DNA from 2 places in the Kocuria sp. CNJ-770 genome. Region 2 is predicted to be linked to the other one. Evidence: predicted binding sites of a transcription regulator. Region 2 holds the regulator's gene; the other holds the start of a gene.
What was found. Region 2 encodes HrcA, which represses chaperone genes, less so after heat shock. Its sites were predicted from a motif close to TTNGCACTCGNNNNNNNCGAGTGCNAA; they were not measured.
Positions count from the first base shown of each region.

Region 1: a site for HrcA is predicted at 3,479-3,505, ahead of groES (co-chaperone GroES). Genes of this name have one in related genera too.

Region 1 covers NZ_MKJW01000097.1:18,428-26,414, forward strand. The annotation lists gene BJF77_RS10270 (acyltransferase family protein) at 1-1,114, opposite strand, end outside; gene groL (chaperonin GroEL) at 1,268-2,869, opposite strand; gene groES (co-chaperone GroES) at 3,017-3,313, opposite strand; gene BJF77_RS10285 (siderophore ABC transporter substrate-binding protein) at 3,753-4,742, shown strand; gene BJF77_RS10290 (ABC transporter permease) at 4,829-5,827, shown strand; partial or broken gene BJF77_RS10295 (iron chelate uptake ABC transporter family permease subunit) at 5,838-6,886, shown strand; gene BJF77_RS10300 (ABC transporter ATP-binding protein) at 6,883-7,638, shown strand; gene BJF77_RS10305 (class I SAM-dependent methyltransferase) at 7,691-7,987, shown strand, end outside.
Region 2 covers NZ_MKJW01000101.1:18,972-26,958, reverse strand. The annotation lists gene lepA (translation elongation factor 4) at 1-1,627, shown strand, start outside; gene hemW (radical SAM family heme chaperone HemW) at 1,627-2,871, shown strand; gene BJF77_RS11610 (DUF4870 domain-containing protein) at 2,906-3,370, opposite strand; partial or broken gene BJF77_RS11605 (DUF3097 domain-containing protein) at 3,517-4,379, opposite strand; gene hrcA (heat-inducible transcriptional repressor HrcA) at 4,555-5,562, shown strand; gene dnaJ (molecular chaperone DnaJ) at 5,634-6,782, shown strand; gene BJF77_RS11590 (16S rRNA (uracil(1498)-N(3))-methyltransferase) at 6,779-7,567, shown strand; gene BJF77_RS20090 (GerMN domain-containing protein) at 7,613-7,987, opposite strand, start outside.

The DNA.
Region 1 (7,987 bases), on a different contig from region 2:
ACGCCCAGCGCTGGAACGGGCGCTCCACCAGCTTCGTGGCCAGCACCGCGAGGACCAGAGAGACGAGGATGATCACCGCTCCCGACCGCGGCCCGGCCACCGGCCGGTCCCGCAGCACGAGGTAGGTGATCAGCAGGGGCCAGTGGATGAGGTACAGGGCGTAGGAGGCGTCCCCCAGCCGCACCAGCGGCTTCGAGGCCAGGATCCGGTCCAGCCCGAACGGGGAGCCCGACTGGCCGGCCACGATGATCGCCGCCGCCGAGAGCAGCGGCCACAGGGCGATCCACCCCGGGAACGCCCCCTGCACGTCGATGAGCAGCCCGACCGAGACCATGCTGAGCAGCCCGGCCCAGCCCAGCGCCACCCGGGCGGCCCGCGGCGGGTTCAGGTAGGGCACCGCCAGGGCCAGCAGGGAGCCGAGGGCGAACTCCCACAGCCGGGTGCGGGTGTCGAAGTAGGCGAAGGCCTGCTGGGTGGCGGTGCTGTGCACCGACCACGCCAGCGAGGCGGCGAAGATCAGCCCGAACATGCCCGCCAGCACCGGCACCGGCCGCCACCCCCGCCACCGGGTCAGCAGCCACGCCGCCCCGAAGACCAGCGGCCACAGCAGGAACACCTGTCCCTGCACGGACAGCGACCAGAAGTGCTGGAACGGGGAGGCGGTGGAGGCGTCGGCGGCGTAGTAGTCGACCTCGGCCAGGGCCAGCGCCCAGTTCTGCACGTAGAACACCGAGGCCAGGGCCTCGGTGCGGATCCGGTCGATCCGCGCCTCCGGGAACAGCAGCCACGCGAGCACGAGCGTGCCGAGCACGGTGAGCACGGCCAGGGGCAGCAGCCGTTTGAACACGTGCAGCCAGTACCGCCCGATCGCCAGGGGCCGGCCGGCCTCGAGCTTGCGCACGAAGGACAGGGTGAGGAAGAAGGCGGAGATCAGCAGGAAGATGTCCACCCCGCCGGAGACCCGGTCGAGGAAGACGTGGTAGAGGACCACGAGCAGCACCGCCACGAACCGCAGCCCCTGCACCTCCGGGCGGAACCCGGAGTACCGGGCCACCCGCCCGGCCGTGGACGCCCCGGCGCCGGGGGTCGCCTCGTGCTCGCGAAGGCTGGTCATGGGCATCTCCTGGGAACACCGTGCCGCCATGGGGGGTGCGGCCGTGGTCGGGTGGACCCCCGCACTCTACCGGAGGCGGCCGGGCACGGGCGGCAACGGCGGACGGACCCGCCCCGCGGGAGCGGGACGGGTCCGTCGGGCGGGCAGTGCGGGTCAGTGCTGGTGGCCGTGCCCCGCGTCCTCGGCGGGCTTGTCCGCCACGAGGGTCTCCGTGGTGAGCACGAGCGCCGCGATGGACGCGGCGTTCTGCAGCGCCGAGCGGGTGACCTTGACCGGGTCGATGATGCCGGCCGCGACCATGTCGACGTACTCGCCGGCGGCGGCGTCGTAGCCGTGGCCGGGCTCCAGGTCGGCCACGCGGGAGACGACCACGGCGCCGTCCTGGCCGGCGTTCTGCGCGATCCAGTACAGCGGCTGGCGCAGCGCGCGGCGCACGATGCCGAGCGCGGTCGCCGCGTCGCCGGTGAGCCCGAGGTCGGACTCGTCGAGGACCTTCGCCGCGTGCACCAGGGCGGTGCCGCCGCCGGAGACGATGCCCTGCTCGAGCGCCGCGCGGGTCGAGGACACGGCGTCCTCGATGCGGTGCTTGCGCTCCTTGGCCTCGACCTCGGTGGCCGCGCCCACCTTGATCACGGAGACCCCGCCGGCGAGGCGGGCGAGCCGCTCCTGGAGCTTCTCCCGGTCCCACTCGGAGTCGGTGCGCTCCACCTCGGCGCGGATCGTGGCGACGCGCTCCTGGATCTGCTCCGGGGTCCCGCCGCCGTCGACCACCGTGGTGGTGTTCTTGGTCACCGTGACGCGGCGGGCCGTGCCCAGCTGCTCCAGGGTCACCTGGTCGAGGCTGATGCCGAGCTCGGAGGTGATGAACTCGCCGCCGGTGAGCACCGCGAGGTCCTGCAGGATCGCCTTGCGGCGGTCGCCGAACCCGGGGGCCTTGAGCGCCACGACGTCGAGGGTGCCGCGCAGCTTGTTGACCACCAGGGTGGACAGGGCCTCGCCCTCGACGTCCTCCGCGATGATGGTCAGCGGCTTCTTGGCCTGGAGGACCTTCTCCAGCACCGGCATGAGCTCCTGCACGGAGGAGATCTTGCCCTGGTACAGCAGCACCAGGGAGTTCTCCATGACCGCTTCCTGGCGCTCGGCGTCGGTCACGAAGGACGGGGAGAGGTAGCCCTTGTCGAACTGCATGCCCTCGGTGACCTCGAGCTCCACCTCGGTGCTGGAGCCGTCCTCGACGGTGATGACACCGTCCTTGCCGACCGTCTCGAAGGCCTGGGCGATGAGCTCCCCGATGGTGGGGTCCTGGGCGGAGATGGTCGCCACGTGGGCGACGTTGACGCCCTCGACCGGGCGGGCGTTGTCCAGCAGGCGCTGCGCGACGGCCTCGACGGCCTTCTCGATGCCGCGCTTGAGGCTCAGGGGGTCCGCCCCGGCGGCCACGTTGCGCAGGCCCTCCTTGACGAGCGCCTGGGCCAGCACGGTGGCGGTGGTGGTGCCGTCGCCGGCGACGTCGTTGGTCTTGGTCGCCACCTCCTTGGCGAGCTGCGCGCCGAGGTTCTCGTAGGGCTCGTCGAGCTCGACCTCGCGGGCGATGGTCACGCCGTCGTTGGTGATCGTGGGGGCGCCCCACTTCTTGTCGAGCACCACGTTGCGCCCGCGGGGGCCGAGGGTGACCTTGACGGTGTCGGCGAGCTTGTTGACGCCGTTCTCGAGGGACTTGCGGGCGGCATCGTCGAATGCCAGCTGCTTGGCCATGGGCGAAGAGCTCCTTCTGGGTGGCTGGTGGTCCAGCGGGGTTCGGGAATTCGGGGACGACGAAGGGTGCCCGCCGCGGGCCCGCCGGGAAAGCGGGGCGCGCGGCGGGCACCCTTCGTCAGGACTGCGCGGTCTGCTGCGCCGGCTCTACTTCTCGACGACGGCGAGGACGTCGCGGGCCGGGAGCACCAGGTACTCCTCGCCGTTGTACTTGACCTCGGTCCCGCCGTACTTGGAGAAGATCACGACGTCGCCCTCCTTGACGTCGACCGGGATGCGGTTGCCGGAGTCGTCGACACGGCCGGGGCCCACGGCCAGGACCTTGCCCTCCTGGGGCTTCTCCTTGGCGGTGTCCGGGATGACGAGACCGGAAGCGGTGGTCTGCTCAGCGGCGAGCGGCTGAACGACGATGCGATCCTCGAGGGGCTTGATGGAGACCGACACGATCTCTCCTTCTCTGTAGGCGTGGAAAGCGGTGGGCGACCGCGGGCAGGGCCCGCCGTCTTGCTTCGGGCCGGTTGGCGCACCAACCGTCGTCGCGGTGCCGATCGATCGCCTGGCCCTTAGCACCCTCACCCGGAGAGTGCCAAGGCCGACTATAGAAGTCGCCTAGCAGTCGGTCAAGGCGAGTGCCAGCGCGGTGGAGCGGCCGATCCCATACCGGTCGAATTAGGGCACGCCGATGTTCTCCAATGATTTGCCTCACCCGCCCGGAACACTCTAGGTTGAGCGGTAAGGCGAGCCTTACCTCGGCCGAGAACCGGTGCCGCCCCGACGTCCCGTGCACTGCACCGGGACGTCGCCACGTGCGGCGCCCCGCCGTGCGCCCCGCCGGGGGCGGCACGACGGGACCCGCACCCGAATCCCCGCACGAAGGACCACCATGAACCGCACCCAGTACCCGGCCGCCGTCCTGGCCGCCGTCAGCGCCCTCGCCCTCACCGCCTGCGGCGGATCCCAGGGCGGCGAGACGGCGTCCGCGGAGTCCTCCGCCGCCTCCACGGTCGAGGTCGAGGACAACTACGGCACCCAGACCGTGAGCGCCCCGCCGGCGTCCGTGGTCGCCACCGACAACCGGACCTTCGAGACGCTGGCGGACTGGGGCATCGAGCTGGTGGCCGCCCCGCGCGCCCTCATGCCGGACACCATCGCCTACGCCGACGACGAGTCCGTCACCGACCTCGGCAACCACCGCGAGCCCGACCTCGAGGCCGTCGTCGCGGCGGACCCCGACCTCATCGTCAACGGTCAGCGCTTCGCGGACTACCGCGACGACTTCGCCGACCTCGTGCCGGACGCCACCATCGTGGAGCTCGACCCCCGGGAGGACCAGCCCTTCGACGAGGAGCTGAAGCGGCAGACCTCGGCGCTGGGCGAGATCTTCGGCCGGAGCGCGGAGGCCGAGGAGATCAACGGCGCCTTCGACGCGGCGATGCAGCGAGTCGTCGAGGAGTACCAGCCCGGGGACACGGTCATGGCCGTCACCGTCTCCGGCGGCGAGATCGGCTACATCGCCCCGGAGGTGGGGCGGACCCTGGGTCCGCTGTTCGAGATCTTCGACTTCGCCCCGGCCCTCGAGGTCGATGGGGCCACCGACGACCACCAGGGCGACGACATCTCGGTCGAGGCGATCGCGGACGCGAACCCCGACTGGATCCTCGTGATGGACCGTGACGCGGCCGTCAGCCCCGACGACGCCGAGTACACGCCGGCGCAGGAGGTCGTCGAGAACGCCGAAGCGCTGCGCAACGTCACCGCGGTGCGGGAGGACAACGTGGTGTACATGCCCAAGGACACGTACACCAACGAGGGCATCCAGACCTACACGGAGTTCTTCAACACCCTGGCCGACGCCATGGGCGAGCAGGACTGACCGACCGTGCGGACGACGGTGGTGGGGCCTCCGACGGCGGACACCACCACCGTCCCGCGCCGGGCACGAGGCCGGAGGAGAGGCTCATGACGACGACCACGCCGGGACCCCCGGCCGGGAACGGCCCGGGGAGCAAGGGCGCGCTGTTCGACCGGAAGCTGCTCGCCGGCGCCCTGGGGGTCCTCGCGCTGCTGGCCGTGTCCCTCCTCACGGGGGTCTACGACGTGTTCGGCGCCGAGGGCGGCGGCGAGATGTTCGCCATCACCCGCGTCCCCCGCACCGTGGCCCTGGTGCTCGCCGGCGCCGCCATGGCGATGTCCGGGCTGGTGATGCAGCTGCTCACGCAGAACCGCTTCGTGGAGCCCACCACGACGGGCACCACCGAGTGGGCGGGGCTCGGCCTGCTCGTGGTCACGCTGCTGGTCCCCACGGCGAGCCTCCTCACCCGGATGCTCGGCGCCGTGGCCGCGGCCTTTCTCGGGACCACGATCTTCTTCCTCTTCCTGCGCCGGGTGTCCCTGCGCTCCTCGCTCATCGTCCCCATCGTCGGGATCATGCTGGGCGCGGTGGTCGGTTCCGTCTCGACGTTCCTGGCGCTGCAGACCGACATGCTGCAGAACCTGGGCGTCTGGTTCGCCGGCAGCTTCACCTCGGTCCTGCGGGGCCAGTACGAAGTGCTGTGGATCGTGCTGCTGGTCGTCGTCGCGGTGTTCCTCGTGGCGGACCGGCTCACCGTCGCCGGGCTCGGCGAGGACATCGCCACCAACGTCGGCCTGAACTACCACCGGACCGTCCTGCTCGGCACCGGGCTGATCGCGGTGGCCACCGGCGTGGTGACCGTCGTCGTCGGCAACCTGCCGTTCCTGGGCCTCATCGTCCCCAACATCGTCTCGATGGTCCGCGGCGACGACCTGCGCAGCAACCTGCCGTGGGTCTGCCTGCTGGGCATCGCCGTCGTGACGGTGTGCGACCTGATCGGGAGGATCGTCATCATGCCCTTCGAGATCCCGGTGTCCGTGATCCTCGGGATCGTCGGCGCCGTCGTGTTCGTCCACCTCCTCCTCAGGCAGCGTCGACGTGTCTGAGGCCGTGATCATGACACCCGCGACGACACCGGCCACAACACGGACGGCCCCCGCCGGCCGGCGCGGCGCCGGCGCCTTCCCCACGCCGCAGGCCCGGCGGCGGTACTGGGCGGTCGTGGCCGTGCTGGCCCTGGCGTCGGCGGGCTTCGCCTTCGGCCTGCTCGCCTGGGGCAACCCGATGCCGGTGGGCTCGGACGGCTTCTGGCGGATCGCGGAGCGCCGGGTCACCAGCGTCGTGATCATGGCGGTCGTGGCCTTCTGCCAGGCGATGGCCACCGTGGGCTTCCAGACGGCCACGAACAACCGCATCATCACCCCGTCGATCATGGGCTTCGAGTCCCTCTACGTGGCGATCCAGACCTCCACGGTGTACGTCCTGGGCGCCGCCGGGATCCTCGTCCTGCAGGGCGTGCCGCAGTTCCTGCTGCAGGTCGCCCTCATGGTGGCCCTCTCCCTCGCCCTCTACGGATGGCTGCTCTCCGGCCGGTACGGGAACCTGCAGGTCATGCTGCTCGTGGGCATCATCATCGGGGGCGGGCTCGGGTCGGTCTCGACGTTCATGCAGCGCCTGCTCTCCCCCAGCGACTTCGACGTGCTCTCCGCGCGGCTGTTCGGCTCCGTGACGAACGCCCACGCCGACTACCTTCCGGTGGCCATCCCCCTGTGCGCCCTGGCCGGCGGCGCCCTGTGCTGAGCTGTGCCCGCCTCAACGTGGTCGCCCTCGGACGGGACGTGTGCCTGAACCTGGGCCTGCGGCACCGGACCGAGGTCATGCGCACGCTCTTCCTCGTCTCCGTGCTGATGGCGGTCTCCACCGCGCTGGTGGGTCCGATGACGTTCCTGGGCTTCCTGGTGGCCACGCTCGCCTACCAGTTCGCCGACACCTACGACCACCGCCGCGTCTTCCCGGTCGCGGTCCTCACCGGGTTCCTCGTCCTCACCGGCGCCTACTTCGTGCTCCAGCACGTGTTCTACGCCCAGGGCGTGGTCTCGATCATCATCGAGCTGGTCGGCGGCTCCGTCTTCCTCTACGTCATCCTCCGAAAGGGCCGGCTGTGATCACCCTCACCAACGTGCGCAAGGACTACGGGAGCGAGGTCACCATCGGCCCCGTGGACCTGGAGATCCCCTCGGGCGGGATGACCGCCCTGGTCGGCCCCAACGGCGCGGGCAAGTCCACGCTCCTGACCATGATCGGGCGGCTGCTCGGCCTCGACGCCGGCACCATCGACATCGCCGGCTACGACGTGGCCCGCACCAAGTCCAAGGACCTCGCCCGGATCGTGTCCGTCCTGCGCCAGGAGAACCACTACGTCACCCGCCTCACGGTGCGGCAGCTGGTCGGCTTCGGGCGCTTCCCGCACAGCCACGGCCGGCTGACCACGGTGGACGAGGAGGTGGTCAGCACCTACATCGACTTCCTCGGGCTGGGGCCGCTGGAGCACCGCTACCTCGACCAGCTCTCGGGCGGGCAGCGCCAGCGCGCCTACGTGGCCATGGTGCTGGCCCAGGAGACCGACCACGTGCTGCTGGACGAGCCCCTGAACAACCTGGACATGCGCCACGCCGTGTCGATGATGCAGCACCTGCGGCGGGCCTGCGACGAGATGGGCCGCACCATCCTGATCGTCCTGCACGACATCAACTTCGCCAGCCACTACGCCGACCGGATCTGCGCCGTGAAGGACGGCCGGGTCGCCGAGTTCGGCGAGCCGCGGGAGATCATGGACGACGCCGTCCTCAGCCGCGTCTTCGAGACCCCGGTGACCGTCATCGACGGCCCGCGGGGCCGCCTCGCCGCGTTCTACTGACCGGCCGGTGCCCGGGCGCCGGGCCCGGTCCGGGGCCGGATAGGGTGGCCCCATGCGCGACGAGGCGACCGACATCGCACCCCTGCTCACCGACGAGGGGCGCCGGCTGCTCGCGCAGATCGGCCCCTACGACGCCGACGACGCCCTCGCGGCCGCGACCCGGCTGCGGGCCCAGGGGCACGACGCCGAGCTCGTCTCCGCGGTGCTCACCCAGGCGAGGCTGCGCACGCGGGCGAGCGCGAAGTTCGGGGACTTCGCCGAGCAGATGCTGTTCACCCGGGCCGGCCTCGAGCAGGCCACCCGGCTGCGCGTGGCCGCCCTGCACGCCCGCCGCTTCGCCGACGCCGGC
Region 2 (7,987 bases):
CTGGAACGTGGACGGCCGGGACTTCGCCCTGAACATGATCGACACCCCCGGCCACGTCGACTTCACCTACGAGGTCTCCCGGTCCCTGGCCGCCTGCGAGGGCGCGCTGCTGCTGGTGGACGCCGCCCAGGGCATCGAGGCCCAGACCCTGGCCAACCTGTACCTGGCCATGGAGAACGACCTCACGATCATCCCGGTCCTGAACAAGATCGACCTGCCCGCGGCCCAGCCGGAGAAGTACGCCCAGGAGCTGGGCAACCTCATCGGCGTGGAGCCCGACGACGTGCTGCGGGTCTCCGGCAAGACCGGGGAGGGCGTGGAGGCGCTCCTGGACCGGATCGTCCAGGAGATCCCGTACCCCGAGGGCCGGGCCGACGCCCCGTCGCGGGCGATGATCTTCGACTCCGTCTACGACACCTACCGCGGCGTGGTCACCTACGTCCGGGTGGTCGACGGCAGGCTCACCCCGCGGGAGCGGATCCGGATGATGTCCACCGGCGCCCAGCACGAGCTGCTGGAGATCGGCGTGATCTCCCCCGAGCCGAAGCCCACCGAGGGCCTGGGCGTGGGGGAGGTGGGCTACCTGATCACCGGCGTCAAGGACGTCCGCCAGTCCCGCGTGGGCGACACCGTGACCAACCACCAGCGCCCGGCGGCCGAGAACCTGGGCGGCTACGAGGACCCCAAGCCGATGGTCTTCTCGGGACTGTTCCCGATCGACGGCTCCGACTACCCGGTGCTGCGCGACGCCCTGGACAAGCTGCAGCTCAACGACGCCGCGCTGGTCTACGAGCCGGAGAACTCCGCGGCCCTGGGCTTCGGCTTCCGCTGCGGGTTCCTGGGCCTGCTGCACCTGGAGATCGTCCGGGAGCGCCTGGAACGGGAGTTCAACCTCGACCTGATCTCCACCGCCCCGTCCGTGAGCTACAACGTCACCCTGGAGGACCGCTCCGAGCGCGTCGTCACGAACCCCTCCGAGTTCCCGGAGGGGAAGATCGCCGAGATCCGCGAGCCGATGGTCGCCGCCACGGTGCTGGCGCCCTCGGAGTTCATCGGCGCCATCATGGAGCTGTGCCAGTCCAAGCGCGGGCAGCTCAAGGGCATGGACTACCTCTCCGAGGACCGGGTCGAGCTGCGCTACCGGCTGCCGCTGGCCGAGATCGTCTTCGACTTCTTCGACCAGCTGAAGTCCCGCACCAAGGGCTACGCGTCCCTGGACTGGAAGGCCGAGGGCGAGGAGGCCGCCGACCTCGTCAAGGTGGACATCCTCCTGCAGGGCGAGCCGGTCGACGCGTTCAGCGCGATCACCCACCGGGACAAGGCCTACTCCTACGGGGTGATGATGACCGGCAAGCTGCGCGAGCTCATTCCGCGCCAGCAGTTCGAGGTCCCCATCCAGGCCGCCATCGGCTCCCGGGTGATCGCGCGCGAGAACATCCGCGCCATCCGCAAGGACGTGCTCTCCAAGTGCTACGGCGGCGACATCTCCCGCAAGCGCAAGCTGCTGGAGAAGCAGAAGGAGGGCAAGAAGCGGATGAAGATGGTGGGCCGGGTGGAGGTCCCCCAGGAGGCGTTCGTGGCGGCGCTGTCCTCCGACGAGGCCGGGGCGAAGGACAAGAAGAAGTAGTGGCCCCCGCCCAGCCCGAGGGTCTGCCCGCACCGCTCGACGGGCGGCTGCCGGCCTCCGCCGCCGAGGGCTCCGCGGACCGCACGCTCAGCCTCTACGTGCACGTGCCGTTCTGCGCGGTCCGCTGCGGCTACTGCGACTTCAACACCTACACGGCCGTGGAGCTCGGCGACGGGGTGTCCCAGGACGCCTACGCCGCCGACGCCGCTGCGGAGGTCCGGTGGGCCCGCCGGGTGCTGGAGGACTCCGGCGTGGCCGCCCGGCCCCTGCACAGCGTGTTCTTCGGCGGCGGCACCCCCACGCTGCTGCCCGCGGAGGACCTCGCCGCCGTCCTGGGGCAGGCCCGGGAGAGCTTCGGCCTCGCCGAGGGCGCCGAGGTCACCACGGAGGCCAACCCGGACTCGGTGACCCCGCGGTCCCTGCGGGTCCTCGCGGAGGCCGGGGTGACCCGGGTGTCCTTCGGCATGCAGTCCGCGGCCCCGCACGTGCTCGCCGTCCTGGACCGCACCCACGACCCCGACAACGTGCCGCGGGCGGTCGCCTGGGCGCGCGAGGCGGGACTGGGCGTGAGCGTGGACCTGATCTACGGCACCCCCGGGGAGACCCTGGCCGACTGGGAGCACTCGCTGCGCACCGCCGTGGGCTACGAGCCCGACCACGTCTCGGCCTACTCCCTGATCATCGAGGACGGCACCCGGCTGGCCGCCCGGATGCGGCGCGGGGAGGTCCCGCCGGTCGACGAGGACGACCAGGCCGACAAGTACGAGCTGGCCGACCGGATCCTGGGGGAGGCCGGCTACGAGTGGTACGAGGTGAGCAACTGGTCCCGGCCCGCCCGCGGCGCCGGCGCCCGGGCCCACCGCAGCCGGCACAACCTCGCGTACTGGCACAACCAGGACTGGTGGGGGATCGGCCCCGGGGCCCACTCGCACGTGGGCGGCACGCGCTGGTGGAATCTCAAGCACCCGGTGCCCTACACGAACCGGGTGCGGGCCGGGGAGTCGCCCGCGGCCGGGCGGGAGATCCTCGACGCGGACACCCGCCACCTCGAGCGCGTGATGCTCGAGGCGCGGATCCGGGACGGCCTGCCCGTGGCGGCCCTGGACGACGCCGGGCGTGCGGCGGTGGCCGGGCTCATCGCCGACGAGCTCGTGGAGCCCGGGCCGGCGCTGCGCGGGACGCTGGTGCTGACCCTGCGGGGCCGGCTCCTGGGCGACGCCGTGGTGCGGCGCCTGCTGGACTGACCGTGGACGCCCGCCGGACCCGGCGGCGGGTGCCTCAGCGGCGGGCGGCGCGCTCCCGCGACCGCTCGCGCAGCTTCTCGGCGAGGCGGTCGTACAGACGGGTGTTGAACCGGTAGAGGTAGGGCTCCCCGTGGTTGACCCGGATCCCGCCGGCGAGGGAGCCGAGGGCCAGCAGCAGCCAGGCCGCGGCGGCGGCGAGCGCGAAGAACCAGCCGACGAACGGGACGGGGGCGAGCAGCACGCCGGCGACCACCACGAGCGTGGGGAGCAGGGTGAAGTTCATCGCCTCTCGCGACTCCTGCTCGGTGAACCTCCCGCGGCGGCGGAAGACGCGGTGGATGAGGAACGAGGGCACGAAGCCGACCACCCCGGCGAAGTGCGCCAGGGTCGCCCACTGGTGGTCCTCGGCGACGGTGAGCGGCTGCGCCACGGGGGAGAGGCCCTCGAACGGGGCCTCGGCGTTCTCGTGGCTCGATCGGGGGTCGGTCTGCACGGGCACGGAAGTCCTTCGGGGGTGGGACCGCGGCGCGGCTGCGGTCGGCGGATGGCGTGGCTCGATTCTACCGGCCGGTTCGGGAGTTGCACGGGGTTCGCCCGCGCACGTGTGCCTGTGTGACGTGATGTCGGTCGCGCCGCCCCGGGAGCTCAGGCGCCCGGGGCGGTGAGGAAGTCGATGAGCTCCTCGACCCGCCCCAGGAGGGCGGGCTCGAGGTCGGCGTAGCTGTCCACCCGGGAGAGGATGTGCTGCCACGCCCGGCCGAGGTCCCCGGGCGTGCGGTGCGGCCAGCCCAGGGCCGCGGCGGTGCCGGTCTTCCAGTCGGTGCCCCGTGGGACCACGGGCCAGGCCTCGATGCCGAGGACCGGGGGCCGGACCGCCTGCCAGATGTCCACGTACGGGTGGCCCAGCACCAGCACGTTGCCGGCGGCCCCGGGCAGGCGCATCGTCCGCTCGGCGATCCGGGACTCCTTGGAGCCGGGCACGAGGTGGTCCACGAGGATGCCCAGCCGCCGGCCCGGGCCCGGGCCGAACTCCTGCACCGCCGCCGGCAGGTCGTCGACGCCGTGCAGCGGCTCCACGACGATGCCCTCGACCGCCAGGTCGTGCCCCCAGACCTTGGCCACGAGCTCGGCGTCGTGGTAGCCCTCGACCCAGACGCGGGAGGCCTTGGCGGTGCTCGCGCGCAGCCCCTCCACGGCCACGGAGCCGGAGCGGGTGCGCCCGGGCTGCTTCGCCGCCGGGGCCGGCGGGGCTCCACGACGACGACGGGCTCGCCCTCCAGCAGGAAGCCCGGCCCGAGCGGGAACGCCTTGACCCGGCCGCGGCGGTCCTCCAGGCCCATGACCCGCATCCCGCCGATCGTCTCCAGGGACACGACTGCCCCGACCCAGCCGGTGGTGACGTCCTCCAGGAGCAGCCCGGGGGCGACCGGCACCTCCGCGGAGACCGGCTTCCGCCGGGCCAGGCCCGCGTCGTCGAGGCTGCGCGGCCCCCAGCCGTAGTCGCTCATGCTCGTCCTCCCGGTCGCGGTCCCGCCCGTCCGGCGCGGATCAGCCGGAAGCGTACCAAACCGGGCGGGCGGGACCGTGGGGTCGGACACGGGGGCTACACTGGATCGCGCTGGCACTGTGGCCGCCCGAGTGCCAGGCGGCCCGGGTGCCGAGGAGACGACGGGGAGGAGCGACGTGAACCATCCGAGACGACTGCAGATCCTGCAGGCCATCGTGGAGGACTACGTGCACTTCCAGGAGCCCGTGGGCTCCAAGGCCCTCGTGGAGCGGCACCGGCTCGGTGTCTCCTCGGCCACCGTGCGCAACGACATGGCCGCGCTCGAGGAGGAGGGCCTGATCACGGCCCCCCACACGAGCTCCGGCCGGATCCCCACCGACAAGGGCTACCGGACGTTCGTGGACCAGATCGCGGCCGTCAAGCCGCTCTCCGGCCCGGAGCGCCGGGCCATCCAGAGCCTGCTCGACGACGCCGCCGACCTCGACGACGTCATGGAGCGCACCGTGCGCCTGCTCGCCCAGCTCACCCACCAGGTGGCGGTCGTGCAGTACCCGCACGCGTCCGGGGTGACGGTGCGCCACGTGGAGGTCGTCGACCTCGGCGCGGGCCGGGTGCTCGTGGTGCTCATCCCCACCAACGGACGGGTCGCGCAGCGCGTGGCGGTGCTGCCCGCCCCCTTGGAGGAGGCGCAGCTGCTCGAGCTGCGCACCCGGGTGCTGGCCGCGGCCGTCGGCCGTTCCCTGGCCGCGGTGCCCGCGGCGCTCGTGACCATGACCGCCGACATGGCGCCCGCGCTGCGCCCGGCCGCCGAGACGGTGGCCGAGGTCGTCGGGGCCCTGGCCGCGGGCGGGGCCGAGCACCGCATGGTCATGGCCGGCACCGCCAACCTCGCCCGCGCCACCGGGGACTTCCACCTGAGCATCGGCCCCGTCCTGGAGGCGCTCGAGGAGCAGGTCGTCATGCTCCGGCTGCTCTCCGAGATGGAGCAGGACGCCCGCGGCGTGGCCGTGCGCATCGGCGCGGAGAACGCCGCGGGGCCCCTGTCCGAGGCGGCGGTCGTCGCCACCGGCTACGGGCCCCAGTCCAAGGTCGGGGTCGTGGGCCCCATGCGCATGGACTACCCGTCCACGATGGCGGCCGTGCGCGCCGTCGCCCGCTACCTCTCCCGTATCCTCGGGGGCTGAGCCCCCGCGGGCCCCGGTGCCGGGGCCCTGCACCAGAACTCCCACCAGACCTCTCGACAGAACGGACCACGGTGAGCAATCACTACGAGACCCTGGGTGTGTCCCGCGACGCCAGCCAGGAAGAGATCAAGAAGGCCTACCGGAAGAAGGCCCGCCGGCTGCACCCGGACGTCAATCCGAGTCCCGAGGCCGCGGAGGAGTTCAAGCGCGTCTCCCACGCCAACGACGTCCTCGCCGACCCCGAGAAGCGGCGGGTGTACGACGCCACCGGGAACGAGAACGGCACCGACACCGGCTTCGGCGGCGGGTTCCCGGGCACCGGCTTCGGCTTCCAGGACATCTTCGACACCTTCTTCCAGGGCGCCGGCGGCTCCGGGGCGGGCCGGCGCGGGCCCGCCTCCCGCACCCGCCAGGGCCAGGACGCGCTGATCAACGTGCGCGTATCCCTCAAGGACGCGGTCTTCGGCACCGAGAAGAAGATCACCGTGGACACCGCGGTGGTCTGCCCCACCTGCAACGGCAGCTGCTGCCAGGAGGGCACCCGCCCGGAGACCTGCGAGGTCTGCCACGGCGCCGGCCAGGTGCAGCGCCAGGTGCAGTCCATCCTCGGGACCGTGGTGACCGCCGCCCCCTGCGCCACCTGTGACGGCTTCGGCACGGTCATCAAGCACCCCTGCCACGAGTGCTACGGCGAGGGCCGCGTGCGCGACCGCCGCCCCCTGACCGTCAAGATCCCGGCCGGGGTCTCCTCGGGCAACCGGATCCGCCTCTCCGGCCAGGGCGAGGCCGGCACGGCCGGCGGTCCCAACGGTGACCTCTACGTCGAGCTCAAGGTCGACCCGGACCCGACGTTCGAGCGGCAGGGCGACGACCTGCACGCCAGGGTGCGCGTGCCCATGACCTCCGCGGCCCTGGGCACCACCGTGACCCTCGAGACCTTCGACGGGGAGCGCGAGGTGCCGGTGACCCCGGGCACCCAGACCGGCCACACGGTCACCCTGCACGACCTCGGCGCCACGCGGCTGCGCGGCGGCGGCCGCGGCGAGCTCTTCGTCCACCTCGAGGTCGAGACGCCCACGGGGCTCGACGACGAGCAGCGCGAGCTGCTGGAGCAGCTCTCCCGGCTGCGCGGGGAGGAGCAGGCCACCGGCACCACGCTCGACAGCCCCGCCGGCTCCGGCGGGTTCTTCTCGCGGCTCAAGGACCGCTTCGACCTGTGAGCCTGCCCGTCTTCAAGGTGGAGCCCGGCCGGCTCGAGGGGCTCGGCCCGGGCGCGGTGCTCACCGTCACCGGGCCGGAGGCCCGCCACGCCGTCACGGTGCGCCGCCTCGGCCCCGGGGAGCGCCTCGAGCTGGTCGACGGCGCGGGCGCCCGGGCGACCGGGGAGCTGTGCGCCGCCGGGACGGACAGCAGGGACAGCATGGACGTGCGCCTGGCCGCGGTGAGCGCGGACCCGGTCCGCCGGCCGCGGCTGGTGCTCGCCCAGGCCCTCGCCAAGGGGGAGCGCGACCTCCTCGCCGTCGAGACGGCCACCGAGCTCGGCGTCGACGCGGTGGTGCCGTGGCAGGCGGAGCGCTCCATCGTGCGGTGGAAGAAGGAGCGGGCGGCCAAGAGCCACGACAAGTGGGTGCACACCGTGGCGGCCGCCGCCAAGCAGTCCCGCCGGGCCCGCTGGCCCGAGGTGCTGCCCCTGAGCACCACCCGGGAGCTCACGGCGCTGCTGGGGCGGCCCGGCACGGCGGGGGTCGTGCTGCACGAGCAGGCCCGCGAGTCCCTGGCGGGACTGCTCGGCGGACCGCACCGGCCCTGGGAGGCGGCGGAGCAGATCGTGCTCGTCGTCGGCCCGGAGGGCGGCATCGCCCCGGGCGAGCTCGAGGCCCTGGCCGGCGCCGGGGCGCGGACGCTGCGGCTGGGGCCCGAGGTGCTGCGCAGCTCCACGGCCGGCCCGGTCGCCCTGGCCGTGCTCAGTGCCGCGCTGGGCCGGTGGGACGGCGCACCGGGGTGAGCCCCGGCCCGGCGGCCCCGCCCACGCCCCCGGCGGGCCCGGCCCTCAGCCCGCGACGACCTCCACGGCGCCGTCGTCGCGCACGGTCACGCCCTCGGCGTCCCGGCCCGTGACCGTCACCCCGTACCGGCCGGGGGTCAGCTCGACCTCGGTGCGGAACCCGACCGTCCCGTCGTCCCGCGCGGTGGTGCTCACCGACCCGCCGGCGACCGTCGCGCCGTCCTCGTCGAGGACCGCCCACCGGACGTCGTCCACGCCCTCCAGGGCCCGGCCGGAGATCTCGACGGCGCCCTCGGGGTGCGGGCCCTCCCGGGGGTCCAGCAGCCACAGGGGCGCCTCCAGGTTCCCGTCCGGGCGCAGGGGCTGGTCGAGCCGGACGGAGCCGAAGACCTCCTCCCGGGCCCTCCCGTCCACGAGCAC